DNA from 4 places in the Microcystis sp. M165S2 genome. Region 1 is predicted to be linked to each of the others. Evidence: predicted binding sites of a transcription regulator. Region 1 holds the regulator's gene; each other region holds the start of a gene.

What was found. Region 1 encodes NtcA, which controls nitrogen genes in cyanobacteria. Its sites were predicted from a motif close to TTTGTANCNNNNGNTACAAA; they were not measured.
Region 2: a site for NtcA is predicted at 3,248-3,267, ahead of IM479_RS12385 (DUF3155 domain-containing protein). Genes of this name have one in related genera too.
Region 3: a site for NtcA is predicted at 3,691-3,710, ahead of IM479_RS14505 (ammonium transporter). Genes of this name have one in related genera too.
Region 4: a site for NtcA is predicted at 4,451-4,470, ahead of IM479_RS21520 (SAM hydrolase/SAM-dependent halogenase family protein). Genes of this name have one in related genera too.

Annotation. Positions count from the first base shown of each region.
Region 1 is NZ_JADBTZ010000332.1:131-3,776, reverse strand. It holds gene IM479_RS16450 (PIN domain-containing protein) at 1-310, shown strand, start outside; gene fabI (enoyl-ACP reductase FabI) at 419-1,195, opposite strand; gene ntcA (global nitrogen regulator NtcA) at 1,410-2,087, shown strand; gene IM479_RS16435 (DUF3084 domain-containing protein) at 2,095-3,582, shown strand; partial or broken gene IM479_RS16430 (Uma2 family endonuclease) at 3,596-3,646, opposite strand, start outside.
Region 2 is NZ_JADBTZ010000241.1:13,386-24,727, forward strand. It holds gene ftsH (ATP-dependent zinc metalloprotease FtsH) at 1-753, shown strand, start outside; gene IM479_RS12375 (response regulator transcription factor) at 1,059-1,847, opposite strand; partial or broken gene IM479_RS12380 (transposase) at 2,175-2,476, opposite strand; gene IM479_RS12385 (DUF3155 domain-containing protein) at 2,894-3,214, opposite strand; gene IM479_RS12390 (GAF domain-containing sensor histidine kinase) at 3,609-4,865, shown strand; gene ebsA (type IV pilus biogenesis protein EbsA) at 4,985-5,362, shown strand; gene IM479_RS12400 (phosphotransacetylase family protein) at 5,397-6,473, shown strand; gene IM479_RS12405 (ABC transporter ATP-binding protein) at 6,514-8,328, shown strand; gene IM479_RS12410 (aminotransferase class I/II-fold pyridoxal phosphate-dependent enzyme) at 8,502-9,941, shown strand; gene IM479_RS12415 (serine/threonine-protein kinase) at 9,933-11,336, opposite strand.
Region 3 is NZ_JADBTZ010000287.1:2,204-13,545, reverse strand. It holds gene IM479_RS14520 (DEAD/DEAH box helicase) at 1-20, opposite strand, end outside; gene htpG (molecular chaperone HtpG) at 222-2,195, opposite strand; gene ribD (bifunctional diaminohydroxyphosphoribosylaminopyrimidine deaminase/5-amino-6-(5-phosphoribosylamino)uracil reductase RibD) at 2,418-3,515, opposite strand; gene IM479_RS14505 (ammonium transporter) at 3,906-5,342, shown strand; gene IM479_RS14500 (ammonium transporter) at 5,517-6,941, shown strand; gene IM479_RS14495 (hypothetical protein) at 6,913-7,152, shown strand; gene IM479_RS14490 (glycosyltransferase family 2 protein) at 7,217-8,155, opposite strand; gene IM479_RS14485 (alpha/beta fold hydrolase) at 8,235-9,104, opposite strand; gene IM479_RS14480 (histone deacetylase family protein) at 9,265-10,182, shown strand; gene IM479_RS14475 (Coenzyme F420 hydrogenase/dehydrogenase, beta subunit C-terminal domain) at 10,298-11,342, shown strand, end outside.
Region 4 is NZ_JADBTZ010000438.1:198-5,783, forward strand. It holds gene IM479_RS21495 (S66 peptidase family protein) at 9-1,052, opposite strand; gene IM479_RS21500 (polyhydroxyalkanoate biosynthesis repressor PhaR) at 1,064-1,288, opposite strand; gene IM479_RS21505 (CBS domain-containing protein) at 1,331-1,798, opposite strand; gene IM479_RS21510 (Uma2 family endonuclease) at 1,960-2,526, shown strand; gene nadC (carboxylating nicotinate-nucleotide diphosphorylase) at 2,598-3,446, shown strand; gene IM479_RS21520 (SAM hydrolase/SAM-dependent halogenase family protein) at 3,573-4,400, opposite strand; gene pirA (arginine synthesis PII-interacting regulator PirA) at 4,535-4,696, shown strand; gene IM479_RS21530 (DUF8624 family small hydrophobic protein) at 4,852-5,016, shown strand; gene IM479_RS21535 (GNAT family N-acetyltransferase) at 5,009-5,464, shown strand.

The sequences.
Region 1 (3,646 bases):
TCCACCCTCTTGGCTTATCATTGAGGCTGTTCAAACGATTGATGAAACCCTAAATATTCTCGACCCCGGAGAACAGGCCGCTATCACCCTCGCTCAAACCTTACCCGCCGATTTGCTGATTATCGATGAACGCTTGGGTCGGCGAATTGCCAGCGAGCGGGGAATTCCTATTATTGGCACTCTCGGAATTTTAGACGACGCATCAAGCCGAGGCTTAATCGAGCTTTCAGATACTATAGCCCGACTACAACAGACTAATTTTCGCATTTCTCACCGCATAATTGAGAAATTGCTTGAAAATAGGGAATAAATTGTTAAAAAACTAAACGAACCTTCAGTCCGATCGCAATTAACCCCAAAGAAGTCAAAAATCCCCCTTCAGAACCTCGTGACACTAATAACTAATAACTGAATAAAACTACATTCCCATAATTTCGTAACCGGAATCTACATAAATAATCTGTCCGGTAATACCACTGGAAAGATCACTGGCTAAAAAAGCGGCCGTATTTCCCACCTCAATTTGTGTCACCGTGCGATGTAAAGGCGCGATTTCTTCCACATGATGGATCATATCAAGAATTCCCCCCACGGCCGAAGATGCTAAGGTGCGAATTGGACCTGCGGAAATACCGTTAACTCGGATCTTTTGGCCCCCTAATTCCGCGGCTAAATAGCGAACACTCATTTCTAAACCGGCTTTTGCTACCCCCATTAAATTATAGTTAGGAATTACCTTGACACCACCGAGATAGGTAAGAGTGATAATACTTCCCCCTTCCGTCATCAAAGGTTTAGCCGATCGCGCTAGACGGGTTAGGGAAAAAGTGCTAATATCTAGAGATTTAGTGAAAGCTTCCCGGGGAATGGCGGTAAAATCGCCCGTTAAACCCTCTTTATCGGCAAAAGCGAGACAGTGAATCAAAATATCCAGTTTACCCCATTTTTCCGCCACTGTAGCGAAAGTATCTTCTACCTGTTGGTCATTTTGGACATCGCAGGGGACATAAAAAGCGGGATTAAGTTCATCGGCCAATTCTCGCACTTTTTTCTCAAAGCGGCCTTTTTCGTCGGGGAGATAGGTGACACCGATATTTGCACCAGCTTGATGGAGTTGTTGGGCAATTCCCCAAGCGATCGAGCGATTATTGGCAATTCCTGTCACTAGGGCGTTTTTTCCCGTTAAATCTAACATAGTTCTCGTTTCTCTTACAAAAATCTCCCCAATAGCCGACCCCAGCGAGATTCGGTATAATAGGGATACAGATAAGGGGGCAGCAATGATCACCCCTTCCCCATTGTCTGGCAAAAAGCGCCCAAAACTTTTCCCAGTTTAGGCAGCGGTTATGTTTAATAGAGGTGACACTCGTTGCATAATAAAAACAATTTTCCCCTTTTTTGGATGTGAGATGGACTTATCATTAATACAAGATAAACCCCTAGCAGATGTGTTCCGTCGAATCGGCAGCGGCAATTTCCCCCCGGTGGTGGAATTGTTCGAGCGTGGCAAAACGATCTTTTTCCCGGGAGATCCGGCCGAAAGAGTCTATTTTTTGCTTAAAGGAGCGGTTAAGTTATCGCGAGTCTATGAAGCGGGAGAAGAAATTACCGTGGCTCTACTGCGGGAAAATAGCGTCTTTGGTGTGCTATCCTTACTTACTGGTCAGCGATCGGATCGTTTTTATCATGCCGTGGCTTTTACTCCGGTAGAATTACTCTCGGCCCCGATCGATCAGGTAGAAAGATCCCTCCGCAATAATCCCGATTTATCAATGTTGATGCTGCAGGGTTTGTCCTCGCGGATTCTGCAAACGGAAATGATGATCGAAACCTTGGCTCACCGGGATATGGGTTCACGTTTGGTCAGTTTTTTATTAATTCTCTGTCGTGATTTTGGGGTTCCCACCACCGATGGTATCCGGGTTGACCTAAAATTGTCTCACCAAGCGATCGCCGAAGCGATCGGTTCTACCCGCGTCACTGTCACCCGTTTATTGGGAGAGCTGCGGGATCAGGAAATGGTCTCAATTTACAAGAAGAAAATCACCGTCCATAATCCCGTCGCTCTCAGTCAACAATTTACTTAAATTCTGGATGACTAGCGCTTATATTTTAGTTTTGGCCATCGTGGTTTTAGGTGGTCTGATAGCGGCTATTGGCGATCGCATAGGGAGCCGTATCGGTAAGAAAAGGATGCGTTTATTTAATCTGCGTCCGAAACAAACCGCAACTTTGATGACGATTGTAACGGGAATTTTGATCGCCGGTTCGACTTTAATTGTCTTGTTTGCTTCTAGTAAATCCCTGCGTCAAGGGGTTTTTGAACTGGATCGTCTTTTAAATGAACGTCGTGCCGCTATTAAGGATTTGGAAAGACAGGTGAGAAAAACCACCGAACAGAAAAATCAGGTGGAAAAGGCTTTAAAAACGGCTAAAAGTGAACAGATAGCTGTGCAGAAACGTCTAGAGGTTCTTAACAAAAATTATCAAGCTTCTCGTCAACGTTTGCGATTAGTTTCGGGACAGTTGGAAAAGTTTCGTAAGGAAGTGGCTAATTTAAACAATGAACGAGTCATTTTAACTAATCAAAAGGCACAGTTAACCAGTCAACGGGATCAATTGTTCCAACAAAAATCAATTCTTTCTAGTCAGATAAATCAACTACAAACCACCGTTCAAGTTAGAGATAAAGAGTTGGCTAATCAACAAAAGTTATTAACAGCTAGACAAGCGCGACTTCAACAGTTAGAGACTCAACAAAAAACCCTACAGCTAGAAATTGATCGCCGGGATCAACGTATTGGAGAACTCGATCGCTCGATTGTGGATAAAAATTTGGCTTTGGAACAGCGTGAGGGAAAATTAAAAGATTTAGAAACCCAAATGGCTTTTCTTAAGCGGGAAGTGGAAGTTTTAGAACAATACTATCAAACCTATCAAGAATTGCGGGAAAAACAAATCGCTATTTTCCGGGGACAGGTGTTATCTTTTGGAGCTTTTCGTATTGTTGATCCCCAAGCTATTGTCACCGTTATCGATAAGTTATTGCGAGAAGCGAATATGAATGCTATCCGTGCTACCCAACCGAATCAGCCTAATTTTGACCAGCGTTTAGTTAAGATCACAAAAGCACAGGTAGAACAGTTAAGTCAACAATTACAGGACGGTAAAGAATATGTGGTGAGAATCCTTTCAGCAGGTAATTATGTCTTAGGAGAAAGCGAGATTCGTGTCTTTGCTGATGTGGTTCCCAATCAAAGAGTTTTTGAGGAGAAACAGGTAATCGCTGCCGTTTCTATCGATCCCCAAAATATGACAGAAGAAGACCTACAAAAGCGCTTAGATTTACTTTTAGCTTCGGCTCAATTTCGCGCTAGAAGTGCGGGAGTTTTAGGGTCAATTCAAGTGGAAGATGGGTTATTAACTACGGTAGTTAACTTTATTGGTCAAGTCAAAAAGTCGGGTAATTCTATTGAGACACTTGAGGCAATTGCTGCTAGTAAAACGAATACATCTGGACCTTTAACTTTGCGTTTAGTAGCGGTAAAAGATGGTAAAATTGTTTTTAGTACGTCTTCTTAAAAGATAGCTAAAGTTAGGAGTTGAGATTAAAATCAATTCCTTCGTAAATATCAGCAAGATTTAA
Region 2 (11,342 bases), on a different contig from region 1:
ACTGGGGCAGATTTGGCTAATATGCTCAACGAAGCGGCGATTTTTACCGCTAGAAGACGGAAAGAGGCGATTACCATGGCGGAAGTCAACGATGCGATCGATCGGATTGTGGCCGGTATGGAAGGGCGCGCTTTAGTTGATAGTAAAGCCAAGCGTTTGATCGCCTATCATGAAGTTGGTCATGCGATTGTTGGTACTCTCTGTCCCGGCCACGATCAGGTGGAAAAAGTCACCCTGATTCCCCGGGGTCAAGCGCAGGGGTTAACTTGGTTCACTCCCGATGAAGAACAGGGTTTAACCAGTCGTTCCCAGTTATTAGCCCGAATTGCGGGATTATTAGGGGGAAGGGTAGCGGAGGAATGTGTCTTCGGTGAGGATGAAGTGACCACCGGGGCCGGCAATGATATTGAAAAAATTACCTATCTGGCCCGACAGATGGTAACGCGTCTGGGAATGTCGGAATTGGGATTGATTGCTCTAGAGGAGGAGGGCAATTCCTATCTCGGTGGTGCTGGTGCTGGTTATCATCCCGACCATTCTTTCGCGATGATGGCGAAAATTGATGCACAAGTACGGGAACTTGTCAAGCAATGCCACGATTTAGCAACAAAACTTATCCTTGACAATCGTGTGGCGCTCGATCGCTTGGTGGATATACTGATTGAACAGGAAACCATTGACGGCGACGAATTCCGGCGTTTATTGACGGAATTTCAGCAACAAGCGGATCGGTCAATGGTGACTACGGTTTAATTTTGTTTTCGTCTCCTCGCTTTGAGGAAGTGCTTAGGGTTGGCTGAATAAATCTAAAAACCTTGCTGGGTAAGACTTTTAGACTTTTAGTCAATCAAAAAGTGCCATTTCTTGGAGGGATCGGGGGGAAAATTCAGGGACTTTTTCCCTGAAAATTAGGTAATTGGCCACCTCAAAACTGGTAAAACCCTACACCCTACACCCTACACCCTACACCCCACCCCCACGAAAAACTTTTTGCCGCAAACCCTAGCTAGGAGACGATTTCAGCAGACAATCTGCTAATCAGTCGGACAAAGCCAGAATTAACGACTAACATTGTGAGCGGGAATTTTATTAATGGAATGACCGTTATGATTGCCTTTGGTGGGGGCAATAATATTAGCTTCTAAAGCTGAAGTCATCTCGGCCAACATTTCTAAATTGAAACGATAGCCGACGTTGCGGACGGTTTGAATTAGATTAGGTTGCCTGGGATCGGTTTCGATTTTTTTCCGCAGAGAGAGAACATGAGTATCGATTGTCCGGGGATTATCAATTTCCTCGGGCCAAGCGCGACGCAGTAAATCGGCTCTTGATAGGGGTGTTCCCTCCGCTTGGGCTAAAACGTAGAGTAGGCTAAATTCTTGGGGCGTTAATTCGATATACTCCCCGCGAAATTGTACCCGTCGTTGGGCTAAATCTATTTTTAATTGCCCATAATCCAAGTGTAGGGGAGCAGCCCTACTGCCTAAACGACGAGTTAACACTTCTACCCTAGCCATAAATTCTTGCATCCCGAAGGGCTTTCTCAGGTAGTCGTCGGCCCCCGCTTTTAAACCATTGACCACATCTTTTTCGCCATTACGGGCCGAGAGAATCAGTATTAAAGACTGTTTTTGTTGATCAAGCCAACGGCAGAGTTCGATTCCATCCCCGTCCGGCAAGTCGGAATCGATAATTGCTAAGGTTGGTTGACGATGAAGGAAAGCTTGACGCGCACTTTGCAGGGTTGCCGATTGATTAACCAAATAACCGGCCTGTTGCAGATGCCAAGCTAATAGCGATCGCAAGTGCGGGTTGCCCTCAACAATAGAAATATGGATCGATACCACTTGAGTTTCTGCCCCATTACTGCACAGATTGACACATTGTCAGGGTATCAGAATTAATGTCAAGATGTTGTAACAATCGTAACATTCGTCAGCCGTCAGGAGTCAGGAGTCAGCTTTGAATCAGTTATCAGTTATCAGATGTGAGTTTTCAGTTCACTGATTACTGATTACTGTTTACTGGTTACTGAAAAAAAGCTCCCCACTCCCCACTTCATAATTTGTAATTCATACGTCCCCGAAAATGTCTTGACTATCGAACCCTATTCAAGGTATTCTATGCAATGATGTCAGAGGGTGGTGGAATCCAGGTTTGAATTGGCGGATACTTTAGACGTTCATAATCTGAGATTTATTAAACTTCTGAAATCGTAGAGTGAGCAAGGAATCCAGTTCTTTTTTATGTTTCAGATGGACATCATTCAGACATTCATAAATAGCTGAAGAAAAGTCGGAAAAGTTTTCATAATATTTACCATATAAACATATAAACATTTCTTTTTGACCAATTTCCCCAGCCTTTCAATTAAACTTAGATTAGGCGAATAAGACGGCAGATAGAGTAGCTCTATTGACAAAGAAAGAGCCAATTCTTCAACAACTTTGCATTTCTGATAGCGGTCAATATCTAGGGGTTGCGGCAAAAAGTTTTTCGGTGGGGGTTGGGGGTTGGGGGATGGGGGATGGGTTTTACCGATTTTCAGGTGGTCAACTACCTAATTTTCAGGGAAAAAGTCCCTGAATTTTCCCCCCGACCACTGCAAGGGCTGGGACTTTTTGAGGGGAAAAAAGTCTAAAAGTCTTATACAACAAGGTTTTTAGATTTATTCAGCAAACCCTAATTATGACTCTTAAACTCTATTATTGTCTTTGAGTAAAAAATGCAAGTTATAGCCGTGCAAAGTATATTACTGCCACAGCAGGTAATGTCGCCTAAAACTTGGCTGCTTTTCAGCCTCAGATTTCTTATTGGGACTTAGACAAAAAAAACTCGTTTACTTTTCGGTAAACGAGTTTACTTTCCATGATACCATTAATAGTCCTTTGAGTTATTTGGCAACTGCTACCGCCGCTTTGACGGTCTGAGGCTGGGGCTGCAGGTCGCGCAAACTTGGGAAAAGGAAGTGGTTTTCCTCCACATATTGCGCTCCAAACAGTCCTTTTTCAGCCCAGAAATAGCGATCGGTTGTATGCTCGTTACGCTTAACAATCAATAAAGCTGGTGGGCTAATGCCTATAGCTTGAATGTACTTGCGCGCCGCAGTTACAGGTTTATCTTCGCCACTTTCAATACTATACTGGGGTATGAGTTCAAGTATCTTACGTCCTTCTTGACGACGGCGACTCTTACGTTTCCGTTTTCTGGCCAACCCAATTACCTCCTGTTTTGGCTAATCGCTGTAATGGTAATGATAGTTACAAAAGCCGTAGCGATTATATCCCTTCTAGACCAAGAAATCAAGTGTCCCTCACAAACTTAATTACAGACAAGTTTGACTAGAAGCTAGACTGAGACTAGGTTTAAGTTTTTCTGACGAAAACACTGCCCCAAATCCCGATACAAAACTTATTATTCTTAAACTTTTTTTAATATATACCGTGATCCACCCCTAAAATAGTGAGCAAACCCTTGTCCTAATTGCTTTTTGCTGGCTGCCCTCGACCCAAGAGGATGGTCATTCTCTCCTATCTACACTGGGAAACAAAACTCGCAACCCTAGCTGTATCTAGGTTTTCTGATTTTTTACTTTTTACTTTCTTGGTATGCCCTTCTCCTCCCCCTCCCGGACTCCCCTGAGTGATGATTTTATTGCCCTCTGTCAGGCACAGATGGAACTTTTGCGAGAGCAAATGGAAACGGACAGAAGTGCGGTTTATTTAAATGAACCTTTATCGAGTAATTTAATCCCAGTCGTTGTTTATCCGCCTTTTAACCCCCCTTCTCCCCAAAAAAAGCGGCTTTCCTTACAACCAGGGCAACCGGCGGCAGACTTGTTAACTGCGGTTAAGTTAGAAGATTTATCCCACCTCTGGAGTAATCAGGAGACCGTCAGCGGTCATCGCTTGTTTTTACCCTTAATGTATGAAGAGGGCATGATCGGATTATTGGTGGCAACCAGAGAAAAACGACCTTGGCAAAGTTGGGAATTAACCCGGATGGAAAAAATCACCCAAACCCTCGCTTTAGCCTGTGTACTCGATCGCCAATTGGGAGAAGAACGTTATTATCGACAATGGCAAAGTCAGCGCCTCGATACCTTTCTCCATCAAATCCGCAATCCCCTCACCGCTTTAAAAACCTTTGGTAAACTTCTGCTCAAAAGGCTTTTAGCCGAAGAAGGTAACGATCCCGCCATTACTGGTATCCTGAGGGAAAGCGATCGAGTTCGGGACTTAATCGCCGAATTTGAGGCACAAATCCACCAAGAAAGCGAAAATTACCCCACTGTCGATATTCCTCTCCTGCAAGCGCAATCTTCCCCCACCGCCTTTCTCTTGCCTGCTGACAGCAGCCAACTAACTCCGATCGATCTCCATGATATTCTCGATCCGCTGCTCCTTTCGGCCCAAGCGGTAGCCAAAGAGAGAAATCTCCGTCTAGAAACGATTCACGGGGAAGACATACCACTTATTAGCGCCAATATCCCCGGTTTGCGGGAAGTATTCAGCAATTTAATTGATAATGCCCTCAAATATACTCCTGCTGGCGGAAAAGTCACCGTCGAGGTGCAGAATGTTAAGAATAGTGTAGAAATTGTTTTTAAAGACACGGGTTATGGTATAGCGAGGAGCGATCAAGAAAGAATTTTTCAACGTCACTACCGGGGAGTGCAAGCAGGGGGAGATATACCGGGTACAGGATTGGGTTTAGCGATCGCCAAAGAATTAATTACCAGCATGGGGGGGAGGATTGAATTTATCAGTCCCAATCCCGAGCAAACAAGTTCCCTCTACCCCGGCACGGTTTTTCGGGTTCATATACCAGTTATAGCCGATGATAACCTCAGTATAGAGGGATGATCTGGTGGTCAATTCTGCCTATTTTCTCGCTCGGGAGATTCCCGGGGCGATCGGTTAAAATATATGGAAAATATCAGTGTCAATGGTAACTTGGCTGTGAACCAAAGAATTAACTAATTATGCCGACTATCGAACAATTAGAACCCGCTAATAAGGCCGATGTGGTAGTATATATGCCCTACTATGCCAAGGACAAACATAGTATCCTGCCCTATGCGATCGCTTTGTATCAAGGAGGAGCTTTAGAAGGTCGTCGTCGCATAGAAAACAGTCAAGGGATTCCCTTTGTGGCATCTTGGTATGTATCAAAATTGCCCTCGGAATTGACCCGTTGTCGTTTACAATTTGAAGGACAGGCCGACCTAAGCTATGAGATGACGATTATTAACGCCGAGTTGATCGAATATCTCATCGATGCGATTAAAATCTTTAAGCAGCTAGGTTCAGCCGACTTTTCGCAGGGATTTTATCGGAAACTGCTGCGATTTGAAGAATAAAAGTCGGGATTTTACGGGTTAAAAGGAGCAAATCGTGGCGAAATCAGCCAAATCTATACTCATATCTTCCCTAGAACCCCTCAGTGGTAAATCGGGAACTATCGTCGGTTTAGCACATCTCTTGCGGCAAAAAGGACTAGAGATAAGTTACGGCAAACCAGTGGGCAATTGTCCGGGATACGTCGATGGGCAATTGGTCGATGAGGATGTAGAATTTATCCGGCAATTACTAGAATTATCCCCCGAACAGCTGTGTTTACCCGTGATCTATACAGATGTGGATTCCGTTGCTAAACGTCTGCAAGGTGCAGATAAACAGGACTACGGTAATATTCTTGCTGGCTATCTCGATCGGGTTAACAGTGATATTACCCTCCTCGAAGGGCCGGGGACTCTCTGGGAAGGGAGTATTTTTCAGTTATCGATGGGGGAGATGGCCAAAATTCTCCAGACTCCGATCCTATTGGTGGCCCGCTATAGTTCTCCCCTAATTGCCGAGAGTCTGCTGAAAGCAAGAGAGGAATTAAATAATCAGCTGCTGGGGGTAGTAATTAGCGATATCCCGGCCGATGATTGGGAGGAAGTACAATCTCTCCTTAAACCCTATCTGGTAAGCCAAGGTGTGGAAGTTTTAGGACTGTTACCCGCTAGTAAACTGCTGCGTAGTATTAGTGTTCGGGAAATTGTCCATCTTTTAGAGGCCAAAGTATTATGTCGGCCCGATCGTTTGGATTGGATGGTAGAAAGTTTAGCGATCGGGGCAATGAATGTCAACGCCGCTTTAGAATATTTTCGCAAGGGGGAAAATATGGCCGTGATTACGGGTGGCGATCGCACAGACCTACAGTTAGCTGCCCTAGAAACTTCCACCACCTGTTTAATCTTAACTGGTTCTATCTCTCCAGATCCCCTGATTTTGGGCCGGGCTGAGGATTTAGAAGTACCGATTCTCTCGGTAAATTTAGATACTCTCACCACCGTGGAAATCGTCGATCAGGCCTTCGGGAAGATTCGCTTACAGGAACAGGTAAAAGTCGCTTGTATTCGACAATTAATGGAGGAATATTTCCAGATCGATCGCCTGTTAGAAAAGTTAGCAATAGGGGCGTAATTTCTCCCCGGCTGCCGAGAATTTCATTGGAAACCCCTTCATGAGTCTATCCTCCTCCCCTGTGTCCCCTCCGGTCAAAGAAAATGACTGGAGCTTATTATTAAGATTACTTCCCTACGCGAAAAAGCAAAAAGCCCTGCTATTTTGGTCATTAATACTCCTTTTTCCCCTATCTCTCACAGGGGCGATCCAACCCTTAATTATCGGTCAAGCGGTCTCCCTTTTGCAAAAGGAACAAACTTGGGATTTTTTGGCTCGAATGCCCTTAATAGCAGCCATCAATACCCTAATTATTATCCTCTCGGTTTCGATTATTTTACGACTGATTTTAGGGACAATGCAAGGTTATCTAGTGCAGAAAGTCGGTCAGTCAATTACTGCTAATGTCCGGGAAGATTTATTTACCCATGTCACCTCCCTTTCCTCTAGTTTTTTTGATCGCTCTCCCGTGGGACGTTTAGTCACTCGTTTAACCAGCGATGTGGAAGCATTAGGAGAAGTTTTTGCTAGTGGGGCGATCGGAGTTGTCAGTGATTTGGTCAATATTTTAGTTATTATCATCACCATGTTTACCCTGCAATGGCAATTAGCTTTATTGTTGGTGTTGATGTTATTTCCCGTCACTGCTTTAATTATCTTTTTTCAAAAACAATACCGCATCGCTAACTATCAAGTCCGCGAGGAATTATCAAAACTTAATGCCCAATTACAGGAAAATGTAGTCGGAGTTAATATTGTTCAATTATTTCGCCGCGAACGCTTTAATGCTGAAATGTTTCGCGCTATCAATACTCAATATCGTCAATCCCTAGATAAAACAATTTTTTATGATTCGGCTGTCTCGTCCACTTTGGAATGGATCGGATTAATTGCCGTGGGAGGAGTATTATGGTTAGGTGGGATTTTTATTCTCCAGAAAACCATTGATTTTGGGGTTTTATCAGCTTTTATTTTATTCTCCCAACGTCTCTTTAATCCCCTGCGTCAGTTTGCCGAAAAATTTACCATGTTTCAAGCGGGTTTTACTGCTATAGAACGAATTGGTGAATTAATTAGTATTCCCATTGAAATCACCGATTCTAACAATTATAAAGAGATTTACTTCCCAGAAAAACGTCAAACTGGCGAGATTATTTTTGAGAATGTTTGGTTTGGTTATAAACCCGATGAATATATTATCAAAGGTCTCAATTTTACCATTCATCCAGGGGAAAAAGTCGCTTTAGTTGGTCCCACCGGTGCGGGAAAAAGTTCGATTATTCGTCTTCTCTGTCGTCTTTACGAACCAAGTAAGGGCAGAATTCTAGTGGATGGTATCGATATCCGTTATCTTCCCCAAGCGGAATTAAGACGTTATATCGGTGTCATTCTCCAAGAAACTTTTCTATTTGCCGGAGATGTTACTCGCAATATTACTTTAGGGGAAAATTATGATTTTGAGCAAGTGAAGGCAGCAGCTAAATTAACTAATATCGATCACTTTATCGAGGAGTTACCCGATGGTTATCATACCCTTTTACGGGAACGGGGCTCAAATTTATCGGGAGGACAAAAACAATTACTCGCTTTTGCGAGAGTCGCTATTCGTAACCCCGAAATTTTAGTTTTAGATGAAGCTACCGCTAGTTTAGACGTGGGGACAGAAGTATTAATTCAAGAAGCTTTAGAACAGATTCTAGTCGATCGTACTGCTATTATTATCGCCCATCGTCTCTCTACTATTCGCGATGTCGATCGAATTCTTGTCCTTAAACGCGGGGAATTAGTCGAATCGGGAACCCATGAAGATTTATTAACCAAAGACGGCCTCTACGCTAGTTTATATAAACTGCAAATGTTAGGCACAGATATTTAACAGTTATCAGTGATCAGTTACCAGTTATCAGTCATCAGTTATGAGATTAAAGTGATAAGTTTTAAGTTTTAAGCTTTAAATGATATTATTCGCCGATCAATCTTCACTAATTACCAATTACTGTTTACTGATTACTGATTACTGACAAATCCCCCACTTCCCCACTTCCCACAATGCCTTCGCCAGAATCTGCTCCGCTGCTATCACAACTGCAAAAAAAAGTCAATAGTTTAGATGTACCATTTTATGCGCCAGGGCATAAGCAGGGGGAAGGAATCGGGGAAGATTTAAGTAATTTACTGGGAAAAAGCGTCTTTAAAGCCGATTTACCCGAATTACCCGACCTTGATAATTTGTTTGCCCCGACGGGAGTGATTAAAGAAGCGCAAATTTTAGCAGCCGAGACATTTGGGGCAGATAAAAGCTGGTTTTTGGTCAATGGTTCCAGTTGTGGCATTATTGCGGCGATTTTAGCCACTTGCGGCCAAGGAGATAAAATTATTTTGGCGAGAAATATTCATAAATCGGCAATTTCAGGCTTAATTCTCTCTGGAGCGCAGCCTATCTTTATCAATCCCGAATATAATCCCACTATCGATCTAAATTTAAATATAACCCCCCAATCCCTCGAAAATGCCCTGAAACTTCATCCCGACACCAAAGCGGTGATGGTAGTCTCTCCCACCTATCAAGGGGTTTGCTGTGACTTAAAAACTATCGCCCAGATTACCGATCATTATTCTATCCCGCTGCTCGTCGATGAGGCTCACGGGGCGCATTTTGCCTTTCATCCCGATTTACCTCCGGCTGCGCTGTCTCTCGGTGCCGATATGGCTATTCAGTCCACCCATAAGGTTTTGGGGGCCTTAACTCAAGCATCGATGTTACACTTAAAAAGCGATCGCATTAGTTCCGAAAAAGTCGATCGAGCCTTACAATTAGTTCAAACCACTAGCCCTAGTTATTTGCTTCTCGCTTCTCTTGATAGTGCCAGAAAGCAAATGGCGACGCAAGGACTAGATTTACTGAGCAAAACCCTTGATTTAGCCGCTATCGCCCGAAAAGAACTCAATAAAATTCCTAATATCTCTGTTTTAGACTTTCCCCATTCTATCCCGGGTTGTCACTGGTTCGATCGCACTCGTTTAACGGTAATCGTCAAAGATTTTGGTTTAACTGGTTACGAAATAGACGATATTTTGCGAGAAAAATACGCTGTCACCGCAGAATTACCGACTTTCAGCCAACTTACTTTTATTATCTCCATCGGCAACCATCGAGAACACATTAATCGTCTAATTACTGCTTTTCAATGCCTGAAATACCCTTCCTCTACCAGTTTACCCCCCACTCCTCCCCCAGTCACGGGAAATTTGGCTATTTCTCCTAGAAAGGCTTTTTTTGCCCCTACAGAGATAGTATCCCGGAAAAATGCCCTCGATCGTCTTAGTGCTGATGTTATCTGTCCCTATCCCCCCGGTATTCCCGTTTTGATGCCGGGAGAGTTAATTTCTCAGGGAATCCTCGACTATCTGCAAACTATTTTAGACCTCGGTGGCACGATTACTGGCGGTAGTGATGATAATTTAACCACTTTCAGGGTTTTAAAATAATCGCAAAATTATCCGATATATTAACCGGAAAAAGGCGGTAATAGCAATTGCTCCGATGGCTGCCATCACGGCAATGATAGTAATTTCAGGGAAACTTAGGGTTCCTTGCAGTTGCGTATATAACCAGAAGGCAAAGGAGGTACTTGCTGCTAGAATCGCTAAATCTACCCCTTCAATCACTTTTTTAAATAATGCCAAAACTAAGCCCCCTAAGATCATAAAAGCGATGACAATTCCTACCGAGGGGACTAAACTATTTAAGGCAATTACTAATAATGTCCCTTCAAATCCTGTAAAGGCAGCATTAGCGAAGGTTTCTCCAAGAGAAAAGCGGGAAGTTTTTCTAATCACTGGAGGGGATGGAGGGGATGGAGGAATTGGAGAAGGTGAAGGAGATGGAGGAATTGGAGAAGGTGAAGGAGATGGGGAAAATGGAGGAGGAGGATTTAAAGCGGTTAAAACTTCTCCACAGGATTGAAATCTATCCAGGGGATTTGCTAGTAACATTTTATTGAATACTCTTGCTAAATCTGCACTGATGTTGGGGGCATAATTTTGCCAATTCCAGACCTGTTTTTGCGGATCGTATAGATCATCAGGATCGCGATTAGTTAAGAGCATAACACAGGTAGCTGCTAGGGCATATAAATCCGTGGCTGCTGATACCTGATTGCCTAATTGTTGTTCGGGAGGGGCAAATCCTGCCGAGTAAATTGTTGTGGATTTCTCTTGTGTATTATTGGGATTATTGGTAGCCTGTTTTACTGCCCCAAAATCGAGTAAATAGAGGCGGCCATTTTTGGATAGCATGATGTTAGATGGTTTTATATCCCGGTGAATGGAACCATTTTCATGAATAAATTTGAGGATAAGAAGTAATTCTTCGAGAATGTTTTTGACTTCACTTTCTTGAAAGGGTTTTTGTTGCTGTTGGAGAATTTCTTCTAAGTTTTTACCGTCGATATATTCCTGGGCCAGATAGAAAAATTGCTCTTCTTCTCCCGTTAATTGATTCTTGACTGTTAAAGGGAAAAAAGCATAGAGATCGGGGATTTGGGGATGTTCTCGTCCTAAATCTTCTAAAACGTGCGCTTCTTGAAAAAATAAGTTTTTCGCTTTTTCTAAAGCTTGCGGACTTAAATTACCGGAAGGTTGAAATTGTTTGAGTACACATTTAGCTTTTTTGGGACTATAACGATCTACTACTAAAAATGCCGCCCCAAATCCTCCTTGTCCCAATAGACGTTCTGGCAAATAACGTCCCCCTAAAATTAATGGCATCCCGCAAGTAGTACAATATTTCTGATCGATCGAGGTTAAGCGATTGCTATCGTCTAGGTCTGGGCATTGATTACGCGGTTTCGGACAGTGGGGACGCGTGCAAATAACTTCCATAGTCAC
Region 3 (11,342 bases), on a different contig from region 1:
TTGAGGGTGGGTAAGCGCATTTTTCAGTAAACAGTAAACAGTAAACAGTAAACAGTGAACAGTATAAGTGAACTGAAAACTTACATCTGATAACTGATAACTGATTCAAGGCTGACGGCTGCAATATAGCTTATCGCTAGATCATATTTATCGGGCTAAAAAAAAAGAGTGTGAATTAACACACTCTCAGCATATCGAAACAGCCAAAGTTTGGCAATAGATTAAATCTTTTCGGTTAGCTTAGTCAGAACGCGATTGGAACGTTCCACAAAAGCTTGCATTCCCTCGGCATCAAATCCCTTTTGAGCGATTAAAGCTAAATCATAAACGTGCTGACAGAGCATTTTCGCTAATTGTGCCGATGGAGATTCGCCGCTACCGGTAACAATACTTCCCTGACTAATCTGGACAATTTGTTGAATTAGGGGATGATTAGTATTAATCATCAGAATATGTTCTTCGGGGAAAGCCATGGCTTTTTGTTGCATCATTGCCGTCATTTCCTGTAAGCGTCGCATTGCTTCTGGAAGTAAGACAATTGCCGGGGGAGTACCTTGGGGATCATCGGATTTCAAGGCTTCAGTTTTGATATTGATGCGAGAATTATCGAGGGCTTTGGCGAAGATTTCTTTGATCAATTCAGCCCGGGTTTTATTACTAGCGGGATCGATAATTTCACTAGCTTGATCCTGTTCGAGCAGCGTCGAGTCTAATTCAGAATCAACCCGGGTGAATTTCACATCAGAGTATTCTCTTTCTAGGAAAGGAATAAAGTAATTAGTATCGATGAAAGAATCAAAGAAAAGGATTTCTAAACCTTGATTTTTGTAGAGTTCAACGTAGGTGGATTGGCTACGAGGATCGGTACAGTAAAAAACTCGATTTTCGTGGCGTTCTTTATGGCGTTCTAGGTAGGCTTTGAGAGTAGTATAACCTTCCTGTTCGATCGCTTCTAGGGGAGTTTTCGCCGTTGCTTCTTGCCAGGCATCACCTTCGGCGGTTTGCACTTCCACTTGTACCGCAGTTTCTTCGGGTTTGTAGGTAGTGCGATAGATTAAAATATCTTCTACCTGTTGTTTAAATTTATCCTCTTTCAAGGAACCAAATTTAATAAAAGTTCCCACATCTACCCAACAACGAATATATTCTTTTGCGTCTTCGTTATAGAGCGATTTGAGGCGATCAGCAATTTTTTTGGCAATAAAATCGGCAATACGGCGAACGGTGCGATCTTTGGTTAAAGCACTTCGAGACACATTTAAAGGAATATCTGGACTATCGATAACTCCTCGCAAGGGCATCAGGAAATCGGGAATAATTTCTTCGCAATGCTCGCTGACAAAAACCTGATTACAGAATAACTTTAACTGTCCTTTTGAGACATCCACATCCGGTCTGAGTTTGGGAAAATAAAGAATGCCATTGAGCAAGAAAGGATAATCGGTATTCAGATGTACCCAGAGTAAAGGTTCTTCTTGGAAAGGATAGAGATAACGATAGAATTCTAGGTAGTCTTCTTTAGTCAGATTTTGAGAAGATTCTTTCCATAAAGCCCGTTGTTGATTAATCACTTCCCCATCAATTTTAATGGGAACGGGCATAAAATCTGAGTAGGTTTTGACTAACTGGCGAATGCGGGCAGGTTCTAAATATTCCCCTTCCTCATCCATTAAAGTTAGGGTGATAGTCGTGCCGATTTGGCTGCGGGAAGAATCGGTTAGTTCAAACTCTGGAGAACCATCACAAGACCAATGGACAGGGGTAGCACCTTCTTGATAGGAAAGAGTATCAATTTCTACCTTTTTAGCCACCATAAAAGCCGAATAAAAACCTAGTCCAAAATGACCGATTAAATCCTTGGCTGATTTTTGGTATTTAGTGATAAATTCTTCCGCACTGGAAAAGGCAACCTGGTTAATATATTTCTTGATTTCTTCCCCCGTCATCCCGATACCATTATCGGTAATTGATAGAGTACGATTTTCTTTATCGATGGCGAGATTAATTTCTGGTTCGGGGACTTCTCCTCTTGCTTCTCCTGCTAAAGAAGCCATTTTTAATTTCGAGATAGCATCCACACTATTAGATATCAATTCCCGCAGAAAAATTTCATGGTCAGTGTAGAGAGATTTTTTGATAATAGGGAAGATATTCTCGGTATGAATCGTGATATTACCTTTTTCTAGTACCGTCATACGTTCAATCACTAAGGGCTTGACTATTCTAACTTTTTTATTTTGCTCGATGATGGCACTATTGATCACAGAGCGATTGCCCAACTTCTTCTAGGGGGATAACCGTACCGATAAACGGATTCGAGAACTCGATCGCAAAAATCAGGGATAATTGCCGGATTATCGGGGTTATTTAGCACTTTTTGACTTTAGCAATCCGATTGAAGCGGAATTGCAGTAGCTCTACTGTTCAATTTGCAGATATCCCTCAATCACAATATCGGGATTGAGATAATTAACCGTGACATTTTCTAACTGTAAAGCTTGGCTCATTAACTGGAAACCTAAATCACCCACGGCAGTAGGTGCCTTGATTCCCCCGATGATTTTGGGCGCAATAAAAGCGATAATTTTTTGTACCATGCCCTCAGCGATCGCCGCTGCACTTAAACCGCCACCGCACTCCCACAAAACCTGACAAAATCCCCTCTGATAAAGATTTTCCATCACTAAAGTGGGTGTCACCTCGGTTAGTTCGATCACTTCCACGCCTTTTGTTAATAATTGTTGCTTAAGCTTGACATTAGAATCAATTTGTGTGTAGACAAGCGTGGGAAATTGACTGGTATCCCAAAGATGGGCGGAGGAGGGTAAATCGAGCGATCGAGTCATGACCACGCGCAGGGGATTATGATCGGAGAGGCCGTGAGTGGTTAGGTGAGGATTATCTTGACGGACAGTGCTACCGCCGACGATAATCGCATCACAGGCCGATCGCAATTGATGGACTATTTGGCGAGAAGCAGGGCTAGTAATCCAAGTGCTATGACCAGTAGTAGCGGCAATTTTGCCATCGAGAGTCATGGCATATTTGAGGATACCGAAGGGTTTTTTAGCGGTAATGCGATGGATAAAACCCTGATTGAGTTGAAGACATTCGGACTCCTCCACTCCCACCAGCGTCTCGATGCCTGCCGATTCTAATCTTTGAATACCTTTCCCCGCCACCAGGGGATTAGGATCGATCATCCCCACCACCACTTTTTTAATGCCCGCTCGCATAATTGCCTCGCTACAGGGGGGAGTACGTCCATGGTGGTTACAGGGTTCAAGATTGACGTATAAAGTGGCACCACGAGCTTTTTCTGCTGCCTGTCTCAGGGCGAAAACTTCTGCATGGGGTTGTCCGGCCTCCGGGTGAAAACCTTCGCCGATAATTGTCCCCTCTTGAACGATCACAGAACCCACCAAGGGATTAGGAGAAGTCCGTCCCAAGCCTTGTCTAGCAAGGGTTAGACATCTTTGCATCATTGTGCGATCGAATTCCGTTGCCTGGGCCATGGTTGATTTCTCCAAAGGAGGGGAGACTTTTCAGTGATCAGTAAACAGTAAAAACTGATCAGTGGGGAGCTTTTTTCAGTGATCAGTAAACAGTAAAAAGTAATCAGTGAACTGATAACTCGCATCTGATAACTAAATTCTTGATCACTTCTCCACCACTATTATTTTAAAATGAAATGTATCAACGAATACAGAAATCTCAGATCAAAAAAACAAAGATCGAAAAACATTGACTACTCACACCTCAAGATAAATCCCTAGGTGTTTGGTCTTCTGAAATGATTGACCCCTGTTCCTAGGATTTAGCGGTGGAAAGGACATAATTGCTCGGTAATTATTCTCAAAAGTAATGAATCGACCTACTAACTCAACAAAGTCAACGAATTAACGATGAAACGAATTGCTCGAAAATCTGGGGAACTTGTCGGTTTATTACCGAAAATTAACCCTGTCTGGTTAGCCTGTGTTCCTTTGTCCGCGATTATTTTTGTGGTTTGGAACACAGCCGTACAAGCCCAAGAGGCGAAACCCTTAACCCCCGAAGATGTCCAAAACGCCCTCAATACAATCTGGGTTTTAATTGCCTCCATCCTCGTGATCTTTATGAACGCAGGTTTTGCGATGCTAGAAACGGGTTTCTGTCGCCAGAAAAACGCCGTTAACGTTCTCGCCAAAAACCTGATCGTTTTCGCCCTCTCCACCATATCATTTTGGGCGATCGGTTTCTCGCTGATGTTTGGGTCTGTCAGTAACGAATTTTTCGGTACAGGAGGTTGGTTCCTTAGCAGTAGCGATCCTGCCACCTACGTCATGCCTGCCTCTTTGCCCACCTCGGTGTTCTTCCTGTTCCAAGTCGCTTTCGCGGGAACGGCAGCCACCATTGTATCTGGGGCAGTGGCAGAACGGATTAAATTCGTCGATTTCCTAGTTTTTAGCTTAATTATTGTCGGTATCATGTACCCGATCACTGGTCACTGGGTTTGGGGTGGCGGTTGGTTAGCCGACCTTGGTTTTAAAGACTTCGCCGGTTCGACGGTGGTTCACTCGGTGGGTGGTTGGTCTGCTTTAACTGGGGCTGCAATTCTCGGCCCGAGAATGGGTAAATACATCAACGGTCGCACCAGTGCCTTACCCGGCCATAACATGAGTATTGCGACCCTAGGTTGTTTAATTCTCTGGATTGGCTGGTTTGGTTTTAACCCCGGTTCTACTTTAGCGGTTAATGAAACTGTACCCTATATCGCTGTCACCACTAACCTCGCCGGGGCCGCGGGTGGCATTGCCGCTACCCTTACCGCTTGGTTCAAAGATGGTAAACCCGACCTTTCGATGATTATTAACGGTATTCTGGCCGGTTTAGTAGCCGTTACTGCCGGTTGTGATGGTGTATCCTATTGGTCGGCGGCAATCATCGGTTTAATCGCCGGCGTAGTCGTGGTTTACTCGGTGGGTTTCTTCGATAACCTGAAAATTGATGACCCGGTGGGTGCGACTTCCGTTCACCTCGTCTGTGGTGTGTTTGGAACTTTAGCCGTCGGTATCTTCAACAAAGATGCCGGTTTAATCACCGGTCAATTCCAACTGTTGATTAACCAAATTATCGGGATTGTGGCAGTAGGGGCATTTACCCTGATTGTTAGTGGTATTGTTTGGACAATCCTCAAGGCTACCCTCGGTATTCGTGTTACTCCCGAAGAAGAATTGGAAGGTCTGGATATAGGCGAACACGGCATGGAAGCCTATAGCGGTTTCGTCAAGGAGTCCGATATCGTCGCTGGTAGCTATTATGCTTCCAGTGTTGACATGGAAACGCCTAGCACTCGTTAGGTTAAACCTTGTAAAGATAGATTAACTTATCCCCGACAAAGTTAAAGAGAAAAAGAAGAAGGCCTCGCCCCGATGCGATCGGTGGCTATAATTGCCTTCTAAACCTTTTCTCTTTCGGTTTTTGTCTCTTTCCGGACAGAAAAAATTAATCTTGCTACTAGGCAGCAACCGTCAATGAAAAAGATCGTAGGAATAACCGTACTTTTGCTGGGACTGGGATTCAATGGCGGAGTTGCCCCAGTTTTTGCGGAAACCATCACCGCCGCTCCCCCCAATCCGATTAGTGCTGGGGATACAGCTTGGATGCTGATCTCCTCGGCTTTAGTTTTATTAATGACCCCCGGACTGGCCTTTTTTTATGGGGGTTTAGTACGTTCCCGTAACGTCCTCAACACCATGATGATGAGTTTGGTGGCCATGGGCGTCATCGGGGTAACTTGGGTGCTTTGGGGTTATAGTCTCGCTTTCGATGTCACCCCGGGTAAAAGTGGTTTTGGCGAGGGAATTGAAGCTTTTATCGGGGGACTAGATTGGATTTTTCTTAACGGTGTCACTGCGGCCACACCTGACAATATCGGTTATGCACCCACCGTTCCCCATCAAGTATTTATGGTCTATCAGATGATGTTTGCGATCATCACCCCGGCTTTAATTTCGGGTGCGATCGTGGAACGGGTCAACTTTAAAGCCTATTTTTGGTTTTTACTGCTTTGGTCCACCTTTATCTATTCTCCCCTAGCTCACTGGGTTTGGGGTAAGGGTTGGTTGGCAGCCACTGGGGCGCTGGATTTCGCCGGTGGAACCGTTGTTCACATTAGTTCCGGGATTTCCGCACTGGTGGCCGCCTGGATGATCGGTCCGCGGCGTAGTTTTGGTGTCCAAGCCTATGCACCCCATAATGTGCCTTTTGTTCTCCTAGGTATCGGTTTACTCTGGTTCGGTTGGTTTGGTTTTAATGGTGGTAGCGCGCTTTCCTCTAGTTCCCTAGCCACGACAGCTTTTGTTAATACCACGATCGCCGCTTCGGCCGGTGGTTTGACATGGATGCTTATAGAATGGATTTTACGGGGTAAACCGACGGCGATCGGTATTGCTAGTGGATTTTTAGGGGGATTAGTGGGTATTACTCCCGCTGCCGGCTATGTGCTGCCGATCGGGGCGATTCTCATTGGTTCGATCACTGCCCTTAGCTGTTTTTTTGCGGTTAGTCTGCGGGCAAAATTGCGCTTTGATGATTCTTTGGATACCTATCCCGTCCATGGTGTGGGTGGAACGGTAGGGGCAATCCTTACGGGGGTTTTTGCGACTAAATCGGTTAATTCTTCGGGTAATGACGGTTTACTATTTGGCAACCCAGGCTTAGTCTGGACGCAATTTGTTGGCGTTGCTGCTACTTATATCTTTGCTGCCGTGGGTACTTTTGTCATCCTGAAAGTTCTCAGTTTATTCATGGATCTGCGGGTTAAACCGAATACGGAAGCAGAAGGGTTAGATGTGCCTCAACACGGAGAGGAAGCCTACGGACAGGAATTCGAGTTTGGTAACAGCCTTTCCTACCAAGAAAATCCTGGTGCCACAAATCCGCAAGAAAATTATTAGCGATTCCAATCAGCTATCAGTCCAGCTAACAGAAATGAAATTTCGTCTCTGTGAAACTGGGCTAAAAAATTCCGTTTTTGGTCGTCTTGTCTCTGTCACTGGGGATTGTGATCCTGTCCGTCGCTGGCAAAGAATGCTCGATCGTTATTGTCCAGAGATTCTCCAAGACCCAAAAACTCTCCGCCAAGGCCGCATGAGTAGCGATCGCTAGGGAGGATCAAGTTTTATCTAGATGGGCAAAACAGCAAAAAATTAGCGATTCTTACTGACAAGAATCAAGAAATTTGTAAGCCAGCTAACTCAGCAATTGTGTAGGTGGGTCTGCCTTTAACTTCCTCGTAAATTCTGCCGATATATTCTCCTAGTATTCCGATGCTAATTAGCTGTACAGAACCCAGAAAAAATATAGCGATCATAATCGTGGCAAAACCAGTGATCGGTGAGTTGGGCTGCTGTAAACGCCAATACAATACTAACAGAGCCATAATCAAAGATATCAGGGCAGAAAATAATCCTAGATAGGTAGCAAAACGTAAGGGGACACGAGAAAAAGATACTAGGCTATTAATAGCTAAAGATAATGATTTGCTAAAGGTATATTTTACTTCCCCGGCAAAGCGCGCATCCCGCTCAAATTTAACCGCAGTTTGTGGAAAGCCAATCCAAGCGCGCAACCCACGAATATAACGATTTCTTTCTGGGAGAGAATTTAATAGATCTACTACCTGACGATCCATTAAACAAAAGTCTCCTGTATCGGTGGGAATATCCACATCGGCTAGTCTTTTAAGCAAACGATAAAAGAGATAGGCCGTCAGTTTTTTAAACCAACTTTCTTGTTTTCTTTTGGTTCTTTGGGCATAAACTACTTGATACCCCTCTTGCCATTTTTCAATCATTTGGGGAATTAATTCGGGCGGATCTTGCAGGTCGGCATCCAAAACAATAATTACTTGTCCTCGGCAAAAATTAAGTCCAGCTGTCACCGCCGCTTGATGACCAAAATTGCGGGCGAAACTGATATAACACACTCGAAAATCAGCTTTGTGCAGTTCTCGCAGCAGTTTTAAGGAACTATCTTTACTACCATCATTTACTAGGATTAATTCTACCTCCCCATCTAAATTATTCATGATGGCACTCACCCGGCGATATAGTTCGGCAATAGTTTCTTCCTCGTTATAGATGGGGACAATCAGGGAATATTTTAGCATTTGCATAATAATATTTGATCGGTAATTGATTGAAAAATCTCACTCCTAACTGGGAGAATTATGCTGTCAATATCTTTACTTATTGAAGAAAATCCTCGATCGCCTGTCCCGTCTCTTCCGGTGCTTCTTCCGGTAAAAAATGACCACTGGCGATCGCCTGTCCAGTGACTTGATTAGCTCGCTGCTGCCAAAGAGCGATCACATCGTATTGACGTGCAATGAAACCTTTTTCTCCCCAAAGAACCAAGAGGGGGGAGGAAATTTTCCGGCCTAAATCCTGACGATCATGCTCTAAATCGATGGTAGCGGCGGCCCGATAATCGGCACAGGTGGCGGTTATTGTCCTCAAATCTCGAAAACAACGCTGATATTCCCCCAAAGCTTCCTCTGTAAAAGCGCTAAAATCTCGCCCCCAACTTTGCAAGCAATGTTGCAGATAATAATCGGGATTAGCGGCGATCAGGGTTTCAGGAAAAGGGGAAGGCTGAATCAAGAAAAACCAATGATAGTAGGCAGTAGCAAAAGTTTGATTGTTAGCCTCGTACATCGCCAGCGTTGGGGCTATATCGAGTAAAACGAGTTTTTTGACCTTTTCGGGAAAATCAAGGGCGAGACGGTGGGAAACTCGCGCCCCTCGATCGTGGCCGATCAGATAAAACTCCTGATAACCCAATTTTTCCATCAGCAATACCTGATCGAGGGCCATGACTCGCTTGCAATAATTGCTAGAATCCTCTAGGGGTAAGGGTTTATCGCTATCCCCGTAGCCGCGCAGATCCGTGGCGATAACCGTAAAATTGGCCCCTAATCGGGGGGCAATTTTATGCCACATTTGATGGGTTTGGGGATAACCATGGAGCAAAAGCAGCGGAAAACCGCGCCCACCTTTGATACCATTGATAGTAATGCCATTAACTTCTAGCTGAAATTTCCGAAAATTTGTCAGCATTTTTGCTTCCTGTCACCTTAGGGAAAGATAATTGCATCATCCGGCCAAAGTGACCCAATCAGTAAAGTTTTTTCACTATAGCCCCTCAAGCCGCTGCTTTTCTGATAGATTAAAACCATTAGGTTGCTCAAAAACCAACGAGTTAAGCAGTAATTTGATTATGATCTCGATTATCTATTCCGATGAATTTCTCGATCACGATACAGGTATTTACCATCCCGAAAAAGCGGCGCGTTTAACGGCAATTGTCGCCGCTTTAAAACAAACAGAATGGCAGTCAAAATTAACATGGCATTTACCGACACCGATCGAAATTCGTGACGAAGTAATCCCTTTGATTAAACAAGTTCATAATCAAGATTATGTTGATAGATTGCGGCGAATTTGTCAACGGGGCGGTGGAAGATTGGATGCAGATACTCCCGTTTCTGCCCGTAGTTACGATGTGGCGTTACTAGCGGTTAGTGGCTGGTTAGATGGAGTCGATCGAGTCTTATCCACCGGCGATCCTGCCTTTATTTTAGCCCGTCCTCCCGGGCATCATGCCACTTCTAATTATGGCATGGGTTTCTGTCTGTTTTCTAATGCTGCTATTGCCGCCTATTATGCTTTAGAAAACAAAAGAGTGCAAAAAGTAGCGATTCTTGATTGGGACGTACATCACGGCAATGGCACCCAGGATATAGTCGAAAATCATCCCCAGATTGCCTATTGTTCCCTCCATCAATTCCCCTTTTATCCCGGCACGGGAGAAGCGAGAGAAAAAGGGGAGTTTGATAATGTTTTGAATATTCCCTTACCGGCGGGAAGTACCATTAAAGATTATCAAGAACATTTTGAGGGGCAAGTCCTACCTTTTCTGAAAAATTTTCAACCAGATTTAGTGATTGTTAGTGCTGGATATGATGCCAATCAAGCGGATCCTCTGGCGGGCATTTGTTTACAACCACAAGATTATGGAATTTTAACGAAATACCTCTTAACTCTCAATAAACCGCTGCTTTTTGGCTTAGAAGGCGGTTATGATTTAGAAGCTTTAGCGGCTTCCGTCGTCGCCACCTTAGAAGCTTTGCTCTGATCCTATTCCAGGTAATCGTTACATTTCTTTAAAAAGATTGCTAACAAAGCGATCGAATGCGGTAAGGTAAACGATCGATAGAAAAAAACTCTTGACCTAGTTGCCTTTTAAGATTATGACCTCCCTTGCGCCACACCTAAAAGCCAAAGCCCTCAAACCCAATAGTCGTCGTCCTGCCAAAGAATTGTGTAGCGAGTGCGGACTTTGTGACACTTATTATATTCACTATGTTAAAGAAGCTTGTGCTTTTCTAAATCAACAAATCGCCGATTTAGAAGCAGCATCACACGGCAAAAGTCGCGACTTAAATCAGGAAAATGATCTCTATTTTGGTGTTCATCAAGAGATGATGGCTGCCAAGAAAAAACAAGCTATTCCCGGCGCGCAATGGACAGGAATTGTCAGTACAATTGCCTGTGAAATGCTCGATCGTGGTTTGGTAGAAGGGGTGGTTTGTGTGCAGAATACCGCCGAGGATCGCTTTCAACCGCAACCGATTCTCGCCCGTACCACTGAAGAAATCCTTGCCGCTAAAGTTAATAAACCGACTCTTTCTCCCAATTTATCAGTCCTAGAAGAAATTGAAAAATCGGGCATGAAACGGTTATTAGTTATCGGAGTTGGTTGTCAAATTCAAGCCCTAAAAGCAGTAGAAAAAAAATTAGGCTTAGAAAAATTATATGTCTTAGGAACTCCCTGCGTCGATAATGTCACCCGCTCAGGACTGCAAAAGTTTCTAGAAACTACCAGTCGTTCCCCAGAAACCGTGGTTCATTACGAATTTATGCAGGATTTTCGGGTACACTTTAAACACGAAGACGGCTCGATCGAAATGGTTCCCTTTTTTGGCTTAAAGACTAATAAATTAAAGGATGTTTTTGCCCCTTCCTGTATGACTTGTTTTGATTATGTTAACTCCCTTGCCGATTTAGTTGTGGGCTATATGGGCGCGCCTTTTGGCTGGCAATGGATTGTCGTTCGTAATGATACGGGCAAGGAAATGTTAGAGTTAGTTAAAGACCAATTAGATACCCAAGATGTTATGTCTAGTGGTGATAGAAAACAGGCGGTACAAAATAGCATTCCTGCCTACGATAAAGGTGTAACCTTGCCGATGTGGGCGGCAAAAATGATGGGAGTAGTAATTGAAAAAATCGGGC
Region 4 (5,586 bases), on a different contig from region 1:
AGCAGACCCTACTTACTAACCGCCGATTCTAACATAGTAATTGTTCCCCGATTAGCATCAAATTCTACTGCAATACCAATAGCTAGAGTCTCGATAATCTCCAAATGTCCGATCATCAAACCTAAACAAGCGGGAATTTTTAAGGGTTGGATATATTCTCGGATTACTTCTTCTAAAGTTAGGGAACCATAGTCACTATCGGCGCTACAATTGCTACATTGACCGAAGATAAACCCAGCTAAATTATCGAGAATTCCTGCTAATTTTAATTGATTTAACAGGCGATCTATTTCATAAATATCTTCACCAATATCTTCTAAAAATAGGATAGCACTGGTAAAATCTGGTAGATAGGGAGAACCTGCGATCGAGGCTAAGGTGGTTAAATTACCACCGATTAATTTACCTTTTGCTTGACCTTTAGTAATAGTTTGAATCCGATTTTTTACCTGCATTAAACGATTGGCATCATCGGGATCGGGAATATTTCTAAAAGTCAACTTTTCCCCAGAAAATAAAACCTGTCGAAAGCTTTCAGTTTGAGCGGTGCGCCAACTAGAAAAGCCATTGGGAGCATGGAAAGTAACTAAACCAGTTTTGGCATAAATAGCTAATAATAAAGAAGTTATATCACTAAAACCACAGATAATTTTCGGATTACGGCGAATTAAATCGTAGTCAAGATAAGGTAATAAACGAGCGCTTCCCCAACCGCCGCGAATTGGTAAAATTAATGCAATATTATCATCGGCAAAAAATTGATTTATATCCGAGGCTCGCTCGCTATCTTTACCAGCTAAATAACCATAACGCTCTAAAGCGTATTTACCAACTTTTGGGACTAATTTTAGGGCTTTAACTGCTTCGATAACTATATTTAAATCATCTTCTTTAAAAGTTGCCCCCGCTGGACTAATAATACCCACTCCGTCCCCCGGTTGTAGATGTGGCGGTTTAATTAGAGGAAAATTATTACTAACAACTTTTCTAGGAATTAGGGAAAAACTAACAGCAGTTATGGCAGTAGTAGTGAGAAATTGACGGCGCTTCATCCTGATAGTTTTTAGAAAAATTGCAAGGGAAAGAGGACAATTAATGCCCAAAACTGATATTTTTGTTTTCCTTCTAATGGGTTTAGTCGATTTTCTATTCCCTCAACTTTTCCCGTTAACACCGCTTGGCCTACCTTTAAATCCCTCACATCTTTTTGTAAAGAATCGATTTTTCCCTCAATCCGCATCAAGATAGTTTCTAGGGAATAAGTAACCGTTTCCTGAGATTGATTCATTTGTTCAAGACCTTTTAGTTAATTGTTGCCCTAGAAAAGCAATTATGCTTCCGATTTTGCCATATCGCGAATGATATCGCCGCGAGTGATAATACCAATTACTTTGTGGGTTTCTTCCTCAATCACCGGTAAACGACGCACATGACGATCATACATTAACGAGGCCGCTTCTTTCAAAGGGCGATCGGCTGTGATACTAATAGGTTTATCGGTCATTACTTCCCCCACGGTTTGACCGAGAGCTTTATGGAGTAATTTCTCGTGACGGCTAGGATTTTGTAGATAGATAACGCTATCGAGGAGCAGAATGTAAGGAGGAGCTTCTACTCCCGTTTCCTGCCACATAAGGTCAGTTTCGGAGATAACCCCAATCAGTCGTATATTGTCATCCACCACGGGTAAACCACTAAACCGCTTTTCGGCCAAAATCTTCACTGCTTCAGACAGAGAAGTGTTAGCGGTGACGGTGATGGGATTGGGAGTCATGATATCGGCAACTGTTTTTGTCATCTTAGCGACCTGCGATAATAATGCTTTCTGTCTCCATCTTATCATTAGGGTAATCAGTCACCGCTTAATTATGAATATTCTTCAATCTTCGGCTGAGAAAATGGTATAACATAAAAAGGAAATAGGATATTAATTTAGTTAGTTGACAAGGAAAAAGAAAAATGATCGCTCAACCTCAATACCCAGAAAGAATGACCCCGGAAGAGTATCTAGAATGGGAAGCTACACAGGAATGTCGCCATGAATACATTGATGGGGAAATTATCGCCATGACTGGGGGTAGTCTGCCTCATAATGATATTACCTTGAATTTTTACACTGCTTTAAGACTTCATCTCCGTCCGCGAGGCTGTCGAGTGAATGTATCTGATGCGAAAGTACAAGCTAATAATAGTCGTTATTTTTATCCCGATTTGGTGATTAGTTGCGATTTTAGGGATAGAGAATCTCGTAATTTTATTCAACATCCACAAGTGATTATTGAAGTGCTTTCCCCCAGCACAGGAAACTATGATCGCACTAAAAAGTTACAATATTATCGTCAGATTGCTAGTTTACAAGAATACGTTTTAGTCGATCCCGAATCGATCAGTGTTGAGGTTTATCGTCGCGGTGAAGATAAAATTTGGTTTTACTGCGCTTATAGTCAAGGGGAAGAAATTATTCTATCTAGTCTCGATTTTCACTGTGCGATCGAGTTAATCTATGAAGGGATAAGTTTCGATTAAAGAAAGTTTACAAACAGGTCAAACATTCCTAAACTTAAAATAAATACGTCCCGATTGTTTCGATAAATTCTATGTTACCGCCCCTATTAGTCCTTGATCCCTTGTTAGAAAACTGGTTACGAGAAGATCTCGGTAGAGGCGATCGCACCACCCAAGCAATTTTCTTCGGTCATGCTAAAATCGGTCAAGCTAGTTGGATTGCCAAAGAAGCGGGAGTTATTGCCGGTTTACCCGTAGCTGAACGCGTTTTTCAACTGCTTAACCCCACTATTCACTTTACCCCCACCGTTGCTGAGGGGGAATTCTGCTCTAAGTCTAAAGTTATTGCCGAGATAGGAGGTTCCCTCGATGCGCTGTTAATTGGGGAAAGAGTCGCTTTAAATCTTGCCATGCGCTTGAGTGGAATTGCTAGTGCCACTCGTCAGTATGTGGAGAAAATTGCCGATTTACCGACAAGATTGGTGGATACTCGCAAAACTACCCCCGGATTGCGAATTTTAGAAAAATATGCCTCCAGTATCGGTGGTGCGATTAACCATCGTTTGGGGTTAGATGATGCAATTATGATTAAAGATAATCATATTCAAGCAGCAGGCAGCATTGAGGAAGCAGTGCGTCGTGTACGGCAAAATATGCCCTATCCTCTCACAATTGAGGTAGAAACCAGCCAATTAGAAGAAGTGAATCAGGCCCTGCAGCAGGAGGTAGAGAGCATTATGTTAGATAATATGGATTTAGAGATGATGCAAACTGCTGTGGAGATGATCCGCAATTTTAATAGTAAAACCAAAATAGAAGCATCGGGAAATATTACCCTCGATCGCATTCGCAACGTTGCCGAAACAGGAGTAGATTATATTTCCACTAGCGCCCCGATTACCCGTTCTACTTGGTTAGATATTAGTATGAGAATTGATTAAAAAGCTATATCAGTTATCAGTGGGAAGTGGGGAAGTGGGGAAGTGGGGAAGTGGGGAAGTGGGGAAGTGGGGAAGTGGAGCATTTGGCTGAAATTTCCCTAAACCCCCAAAACCCCCAAAACCCTATCACCCTATCTCCTGACTCCTATCTCCTGACTCCTGACTCCTATCTATTCTAACCTCGATCGCATCGCCAATATTTAGGTGTAATTGCTTTTGAGCGCTACCACTATTGACGGCAATTTCTAACCCCCCGTGACTACCGATAAAAGCGACTATTTCTCCGGAAGAAACATCACTGTAGGTGTTTTTTGCGGGGATAATTTTTGGCCCCAACTGTACTGACCAATTTTTTCCCTCTAGGAGATAATCGGGAATATTACTGATTAAATTGCCGAAAATGTCGATATATTGGATTTGACCGCTAATTTTATCTTCCTCGATTTGCGGAACAGCGATCGCTAATTGTTGCAAGCTATCGGGATCAATAATCTCACCTAACATTTCTAGGGGTACTCCCCGGGACAAATAAGCGGCCACAGGAGCAAAAATATCGCGACCATGAAAAGTAGTGCTAGGGTTAGGGGTGCGCCAATAGGAAGAATTATCGAGATTAACGGCAGATATAGCGGGAGATTGACTTAAAATGCCACTAAATAAACCATTATCTGGCCCGACTAAATAACCACCGGCAAAACGAATCCCTACCCCGCGTCTTTTGCTTCCCACCCCCGGATCTATAACTGCCAGATGAATAGTGCCTTGGGGAAAGTATTGATAGGCATTTAGGAGGACAAAACGACCAGCGTAGAGGTCTTGGGGCGAAATTTGATGATTCAGATCGATCGTGCGAGCATGGGGGGCAATTCCCGCAATTACTCCCTTGATAATGCCCACATAACCGTCCTGTAGTCCAAAATCGCTAGTAAGGGTTATCAGTGCCTGTTCCGTCATTGACTTGTCACTATGGTTGCCAACAGCTTTAATAAATCTTAACGCTAAATTCAGTAGCTAAAGATACAGTTTACCAAGGAGAATGTTATGATTTAGATATAAGGTAAGTTAAGTCGCTCAAAAGTCTGTCCATCATGAACAAAAATCGTCAGCAAGTCCTAACACAGGCCACCGTCGCTCATAGAGAAACACTCCGCAGAAATTTACAACACCGACTGGAAGTAGCTAGAGCGCAGGGAAATGAAGCTTTAGTACGTCAATTGGAAGCAGAGGCGGCCTATTTGCACCTTCGTTAGATTTAATCGGTGTTTAGTCATAGTCTAGTTGTCGGTTTCTGGTGATCGGTATGCCGATCACTTTTTTTTGGGCGAATTTTTTTTTTTTAAATTGCCGATATCTCCACTGGCAATCCTTAAAATAGAAGGAACAGCAGTTTAGAGATCAAATAATTATGGCTTTTTTTCGGCAATATATCGCCCCGCTCCTGACTATCTTAGTGTTTTTAGTTGCTCTGGTTGCCACTGGCATCCGGATTTTTTTACCGGCAGATTTAGCGGCACCCGCTCCGATCGAGCCATCCCTGGGCATAATTTTCTCTTATCCTTGGCATGGCTAACCTTCCCGAAGATTATCGGCTGCGACTGGGAAAAACGAGCGATCGCTATCTACTAATTAATTTTCTCACCCGCACCTATCAAGAATTTTTTCCCGAACAAAAAAACCTCTCCCATCTAGCTGATACAGTCAGACAGTTTTTTTGCCTCGATACTCCCCTGTGGATCGTCGAAGGACAACAAACGGCGATCGCTTGTCTCTGGATGGGGAGCGCCGTCGATCAGGTGACAGGCGATCGCTATGGTCATATTTTTCTAATTTACGTCGATCCCCAGCATCGTCGCCAGGGTATCGCCACCGCACTAATCGATCGAGCTAAGGATTGGGCAAAAAGTCGCGGACAAACCCGCATCGGTTTACAAGTCTTCATCAATAACGACAATGCTCTCAATCTCTACCAAAATCTCGGCTTTCAAACTCGCTCTTTGCTGATGTTGAAAAATATTTAAAAACTGTCAGGAGATAGGAGTTAGGAGACAGTCTCGATGAAAAAATTTTCACCCCCACAGATGAAAGAGGTTTCCTTCCCTACACCCCACACCCCACACCCTACACCCTGTTTCAAGTCAGG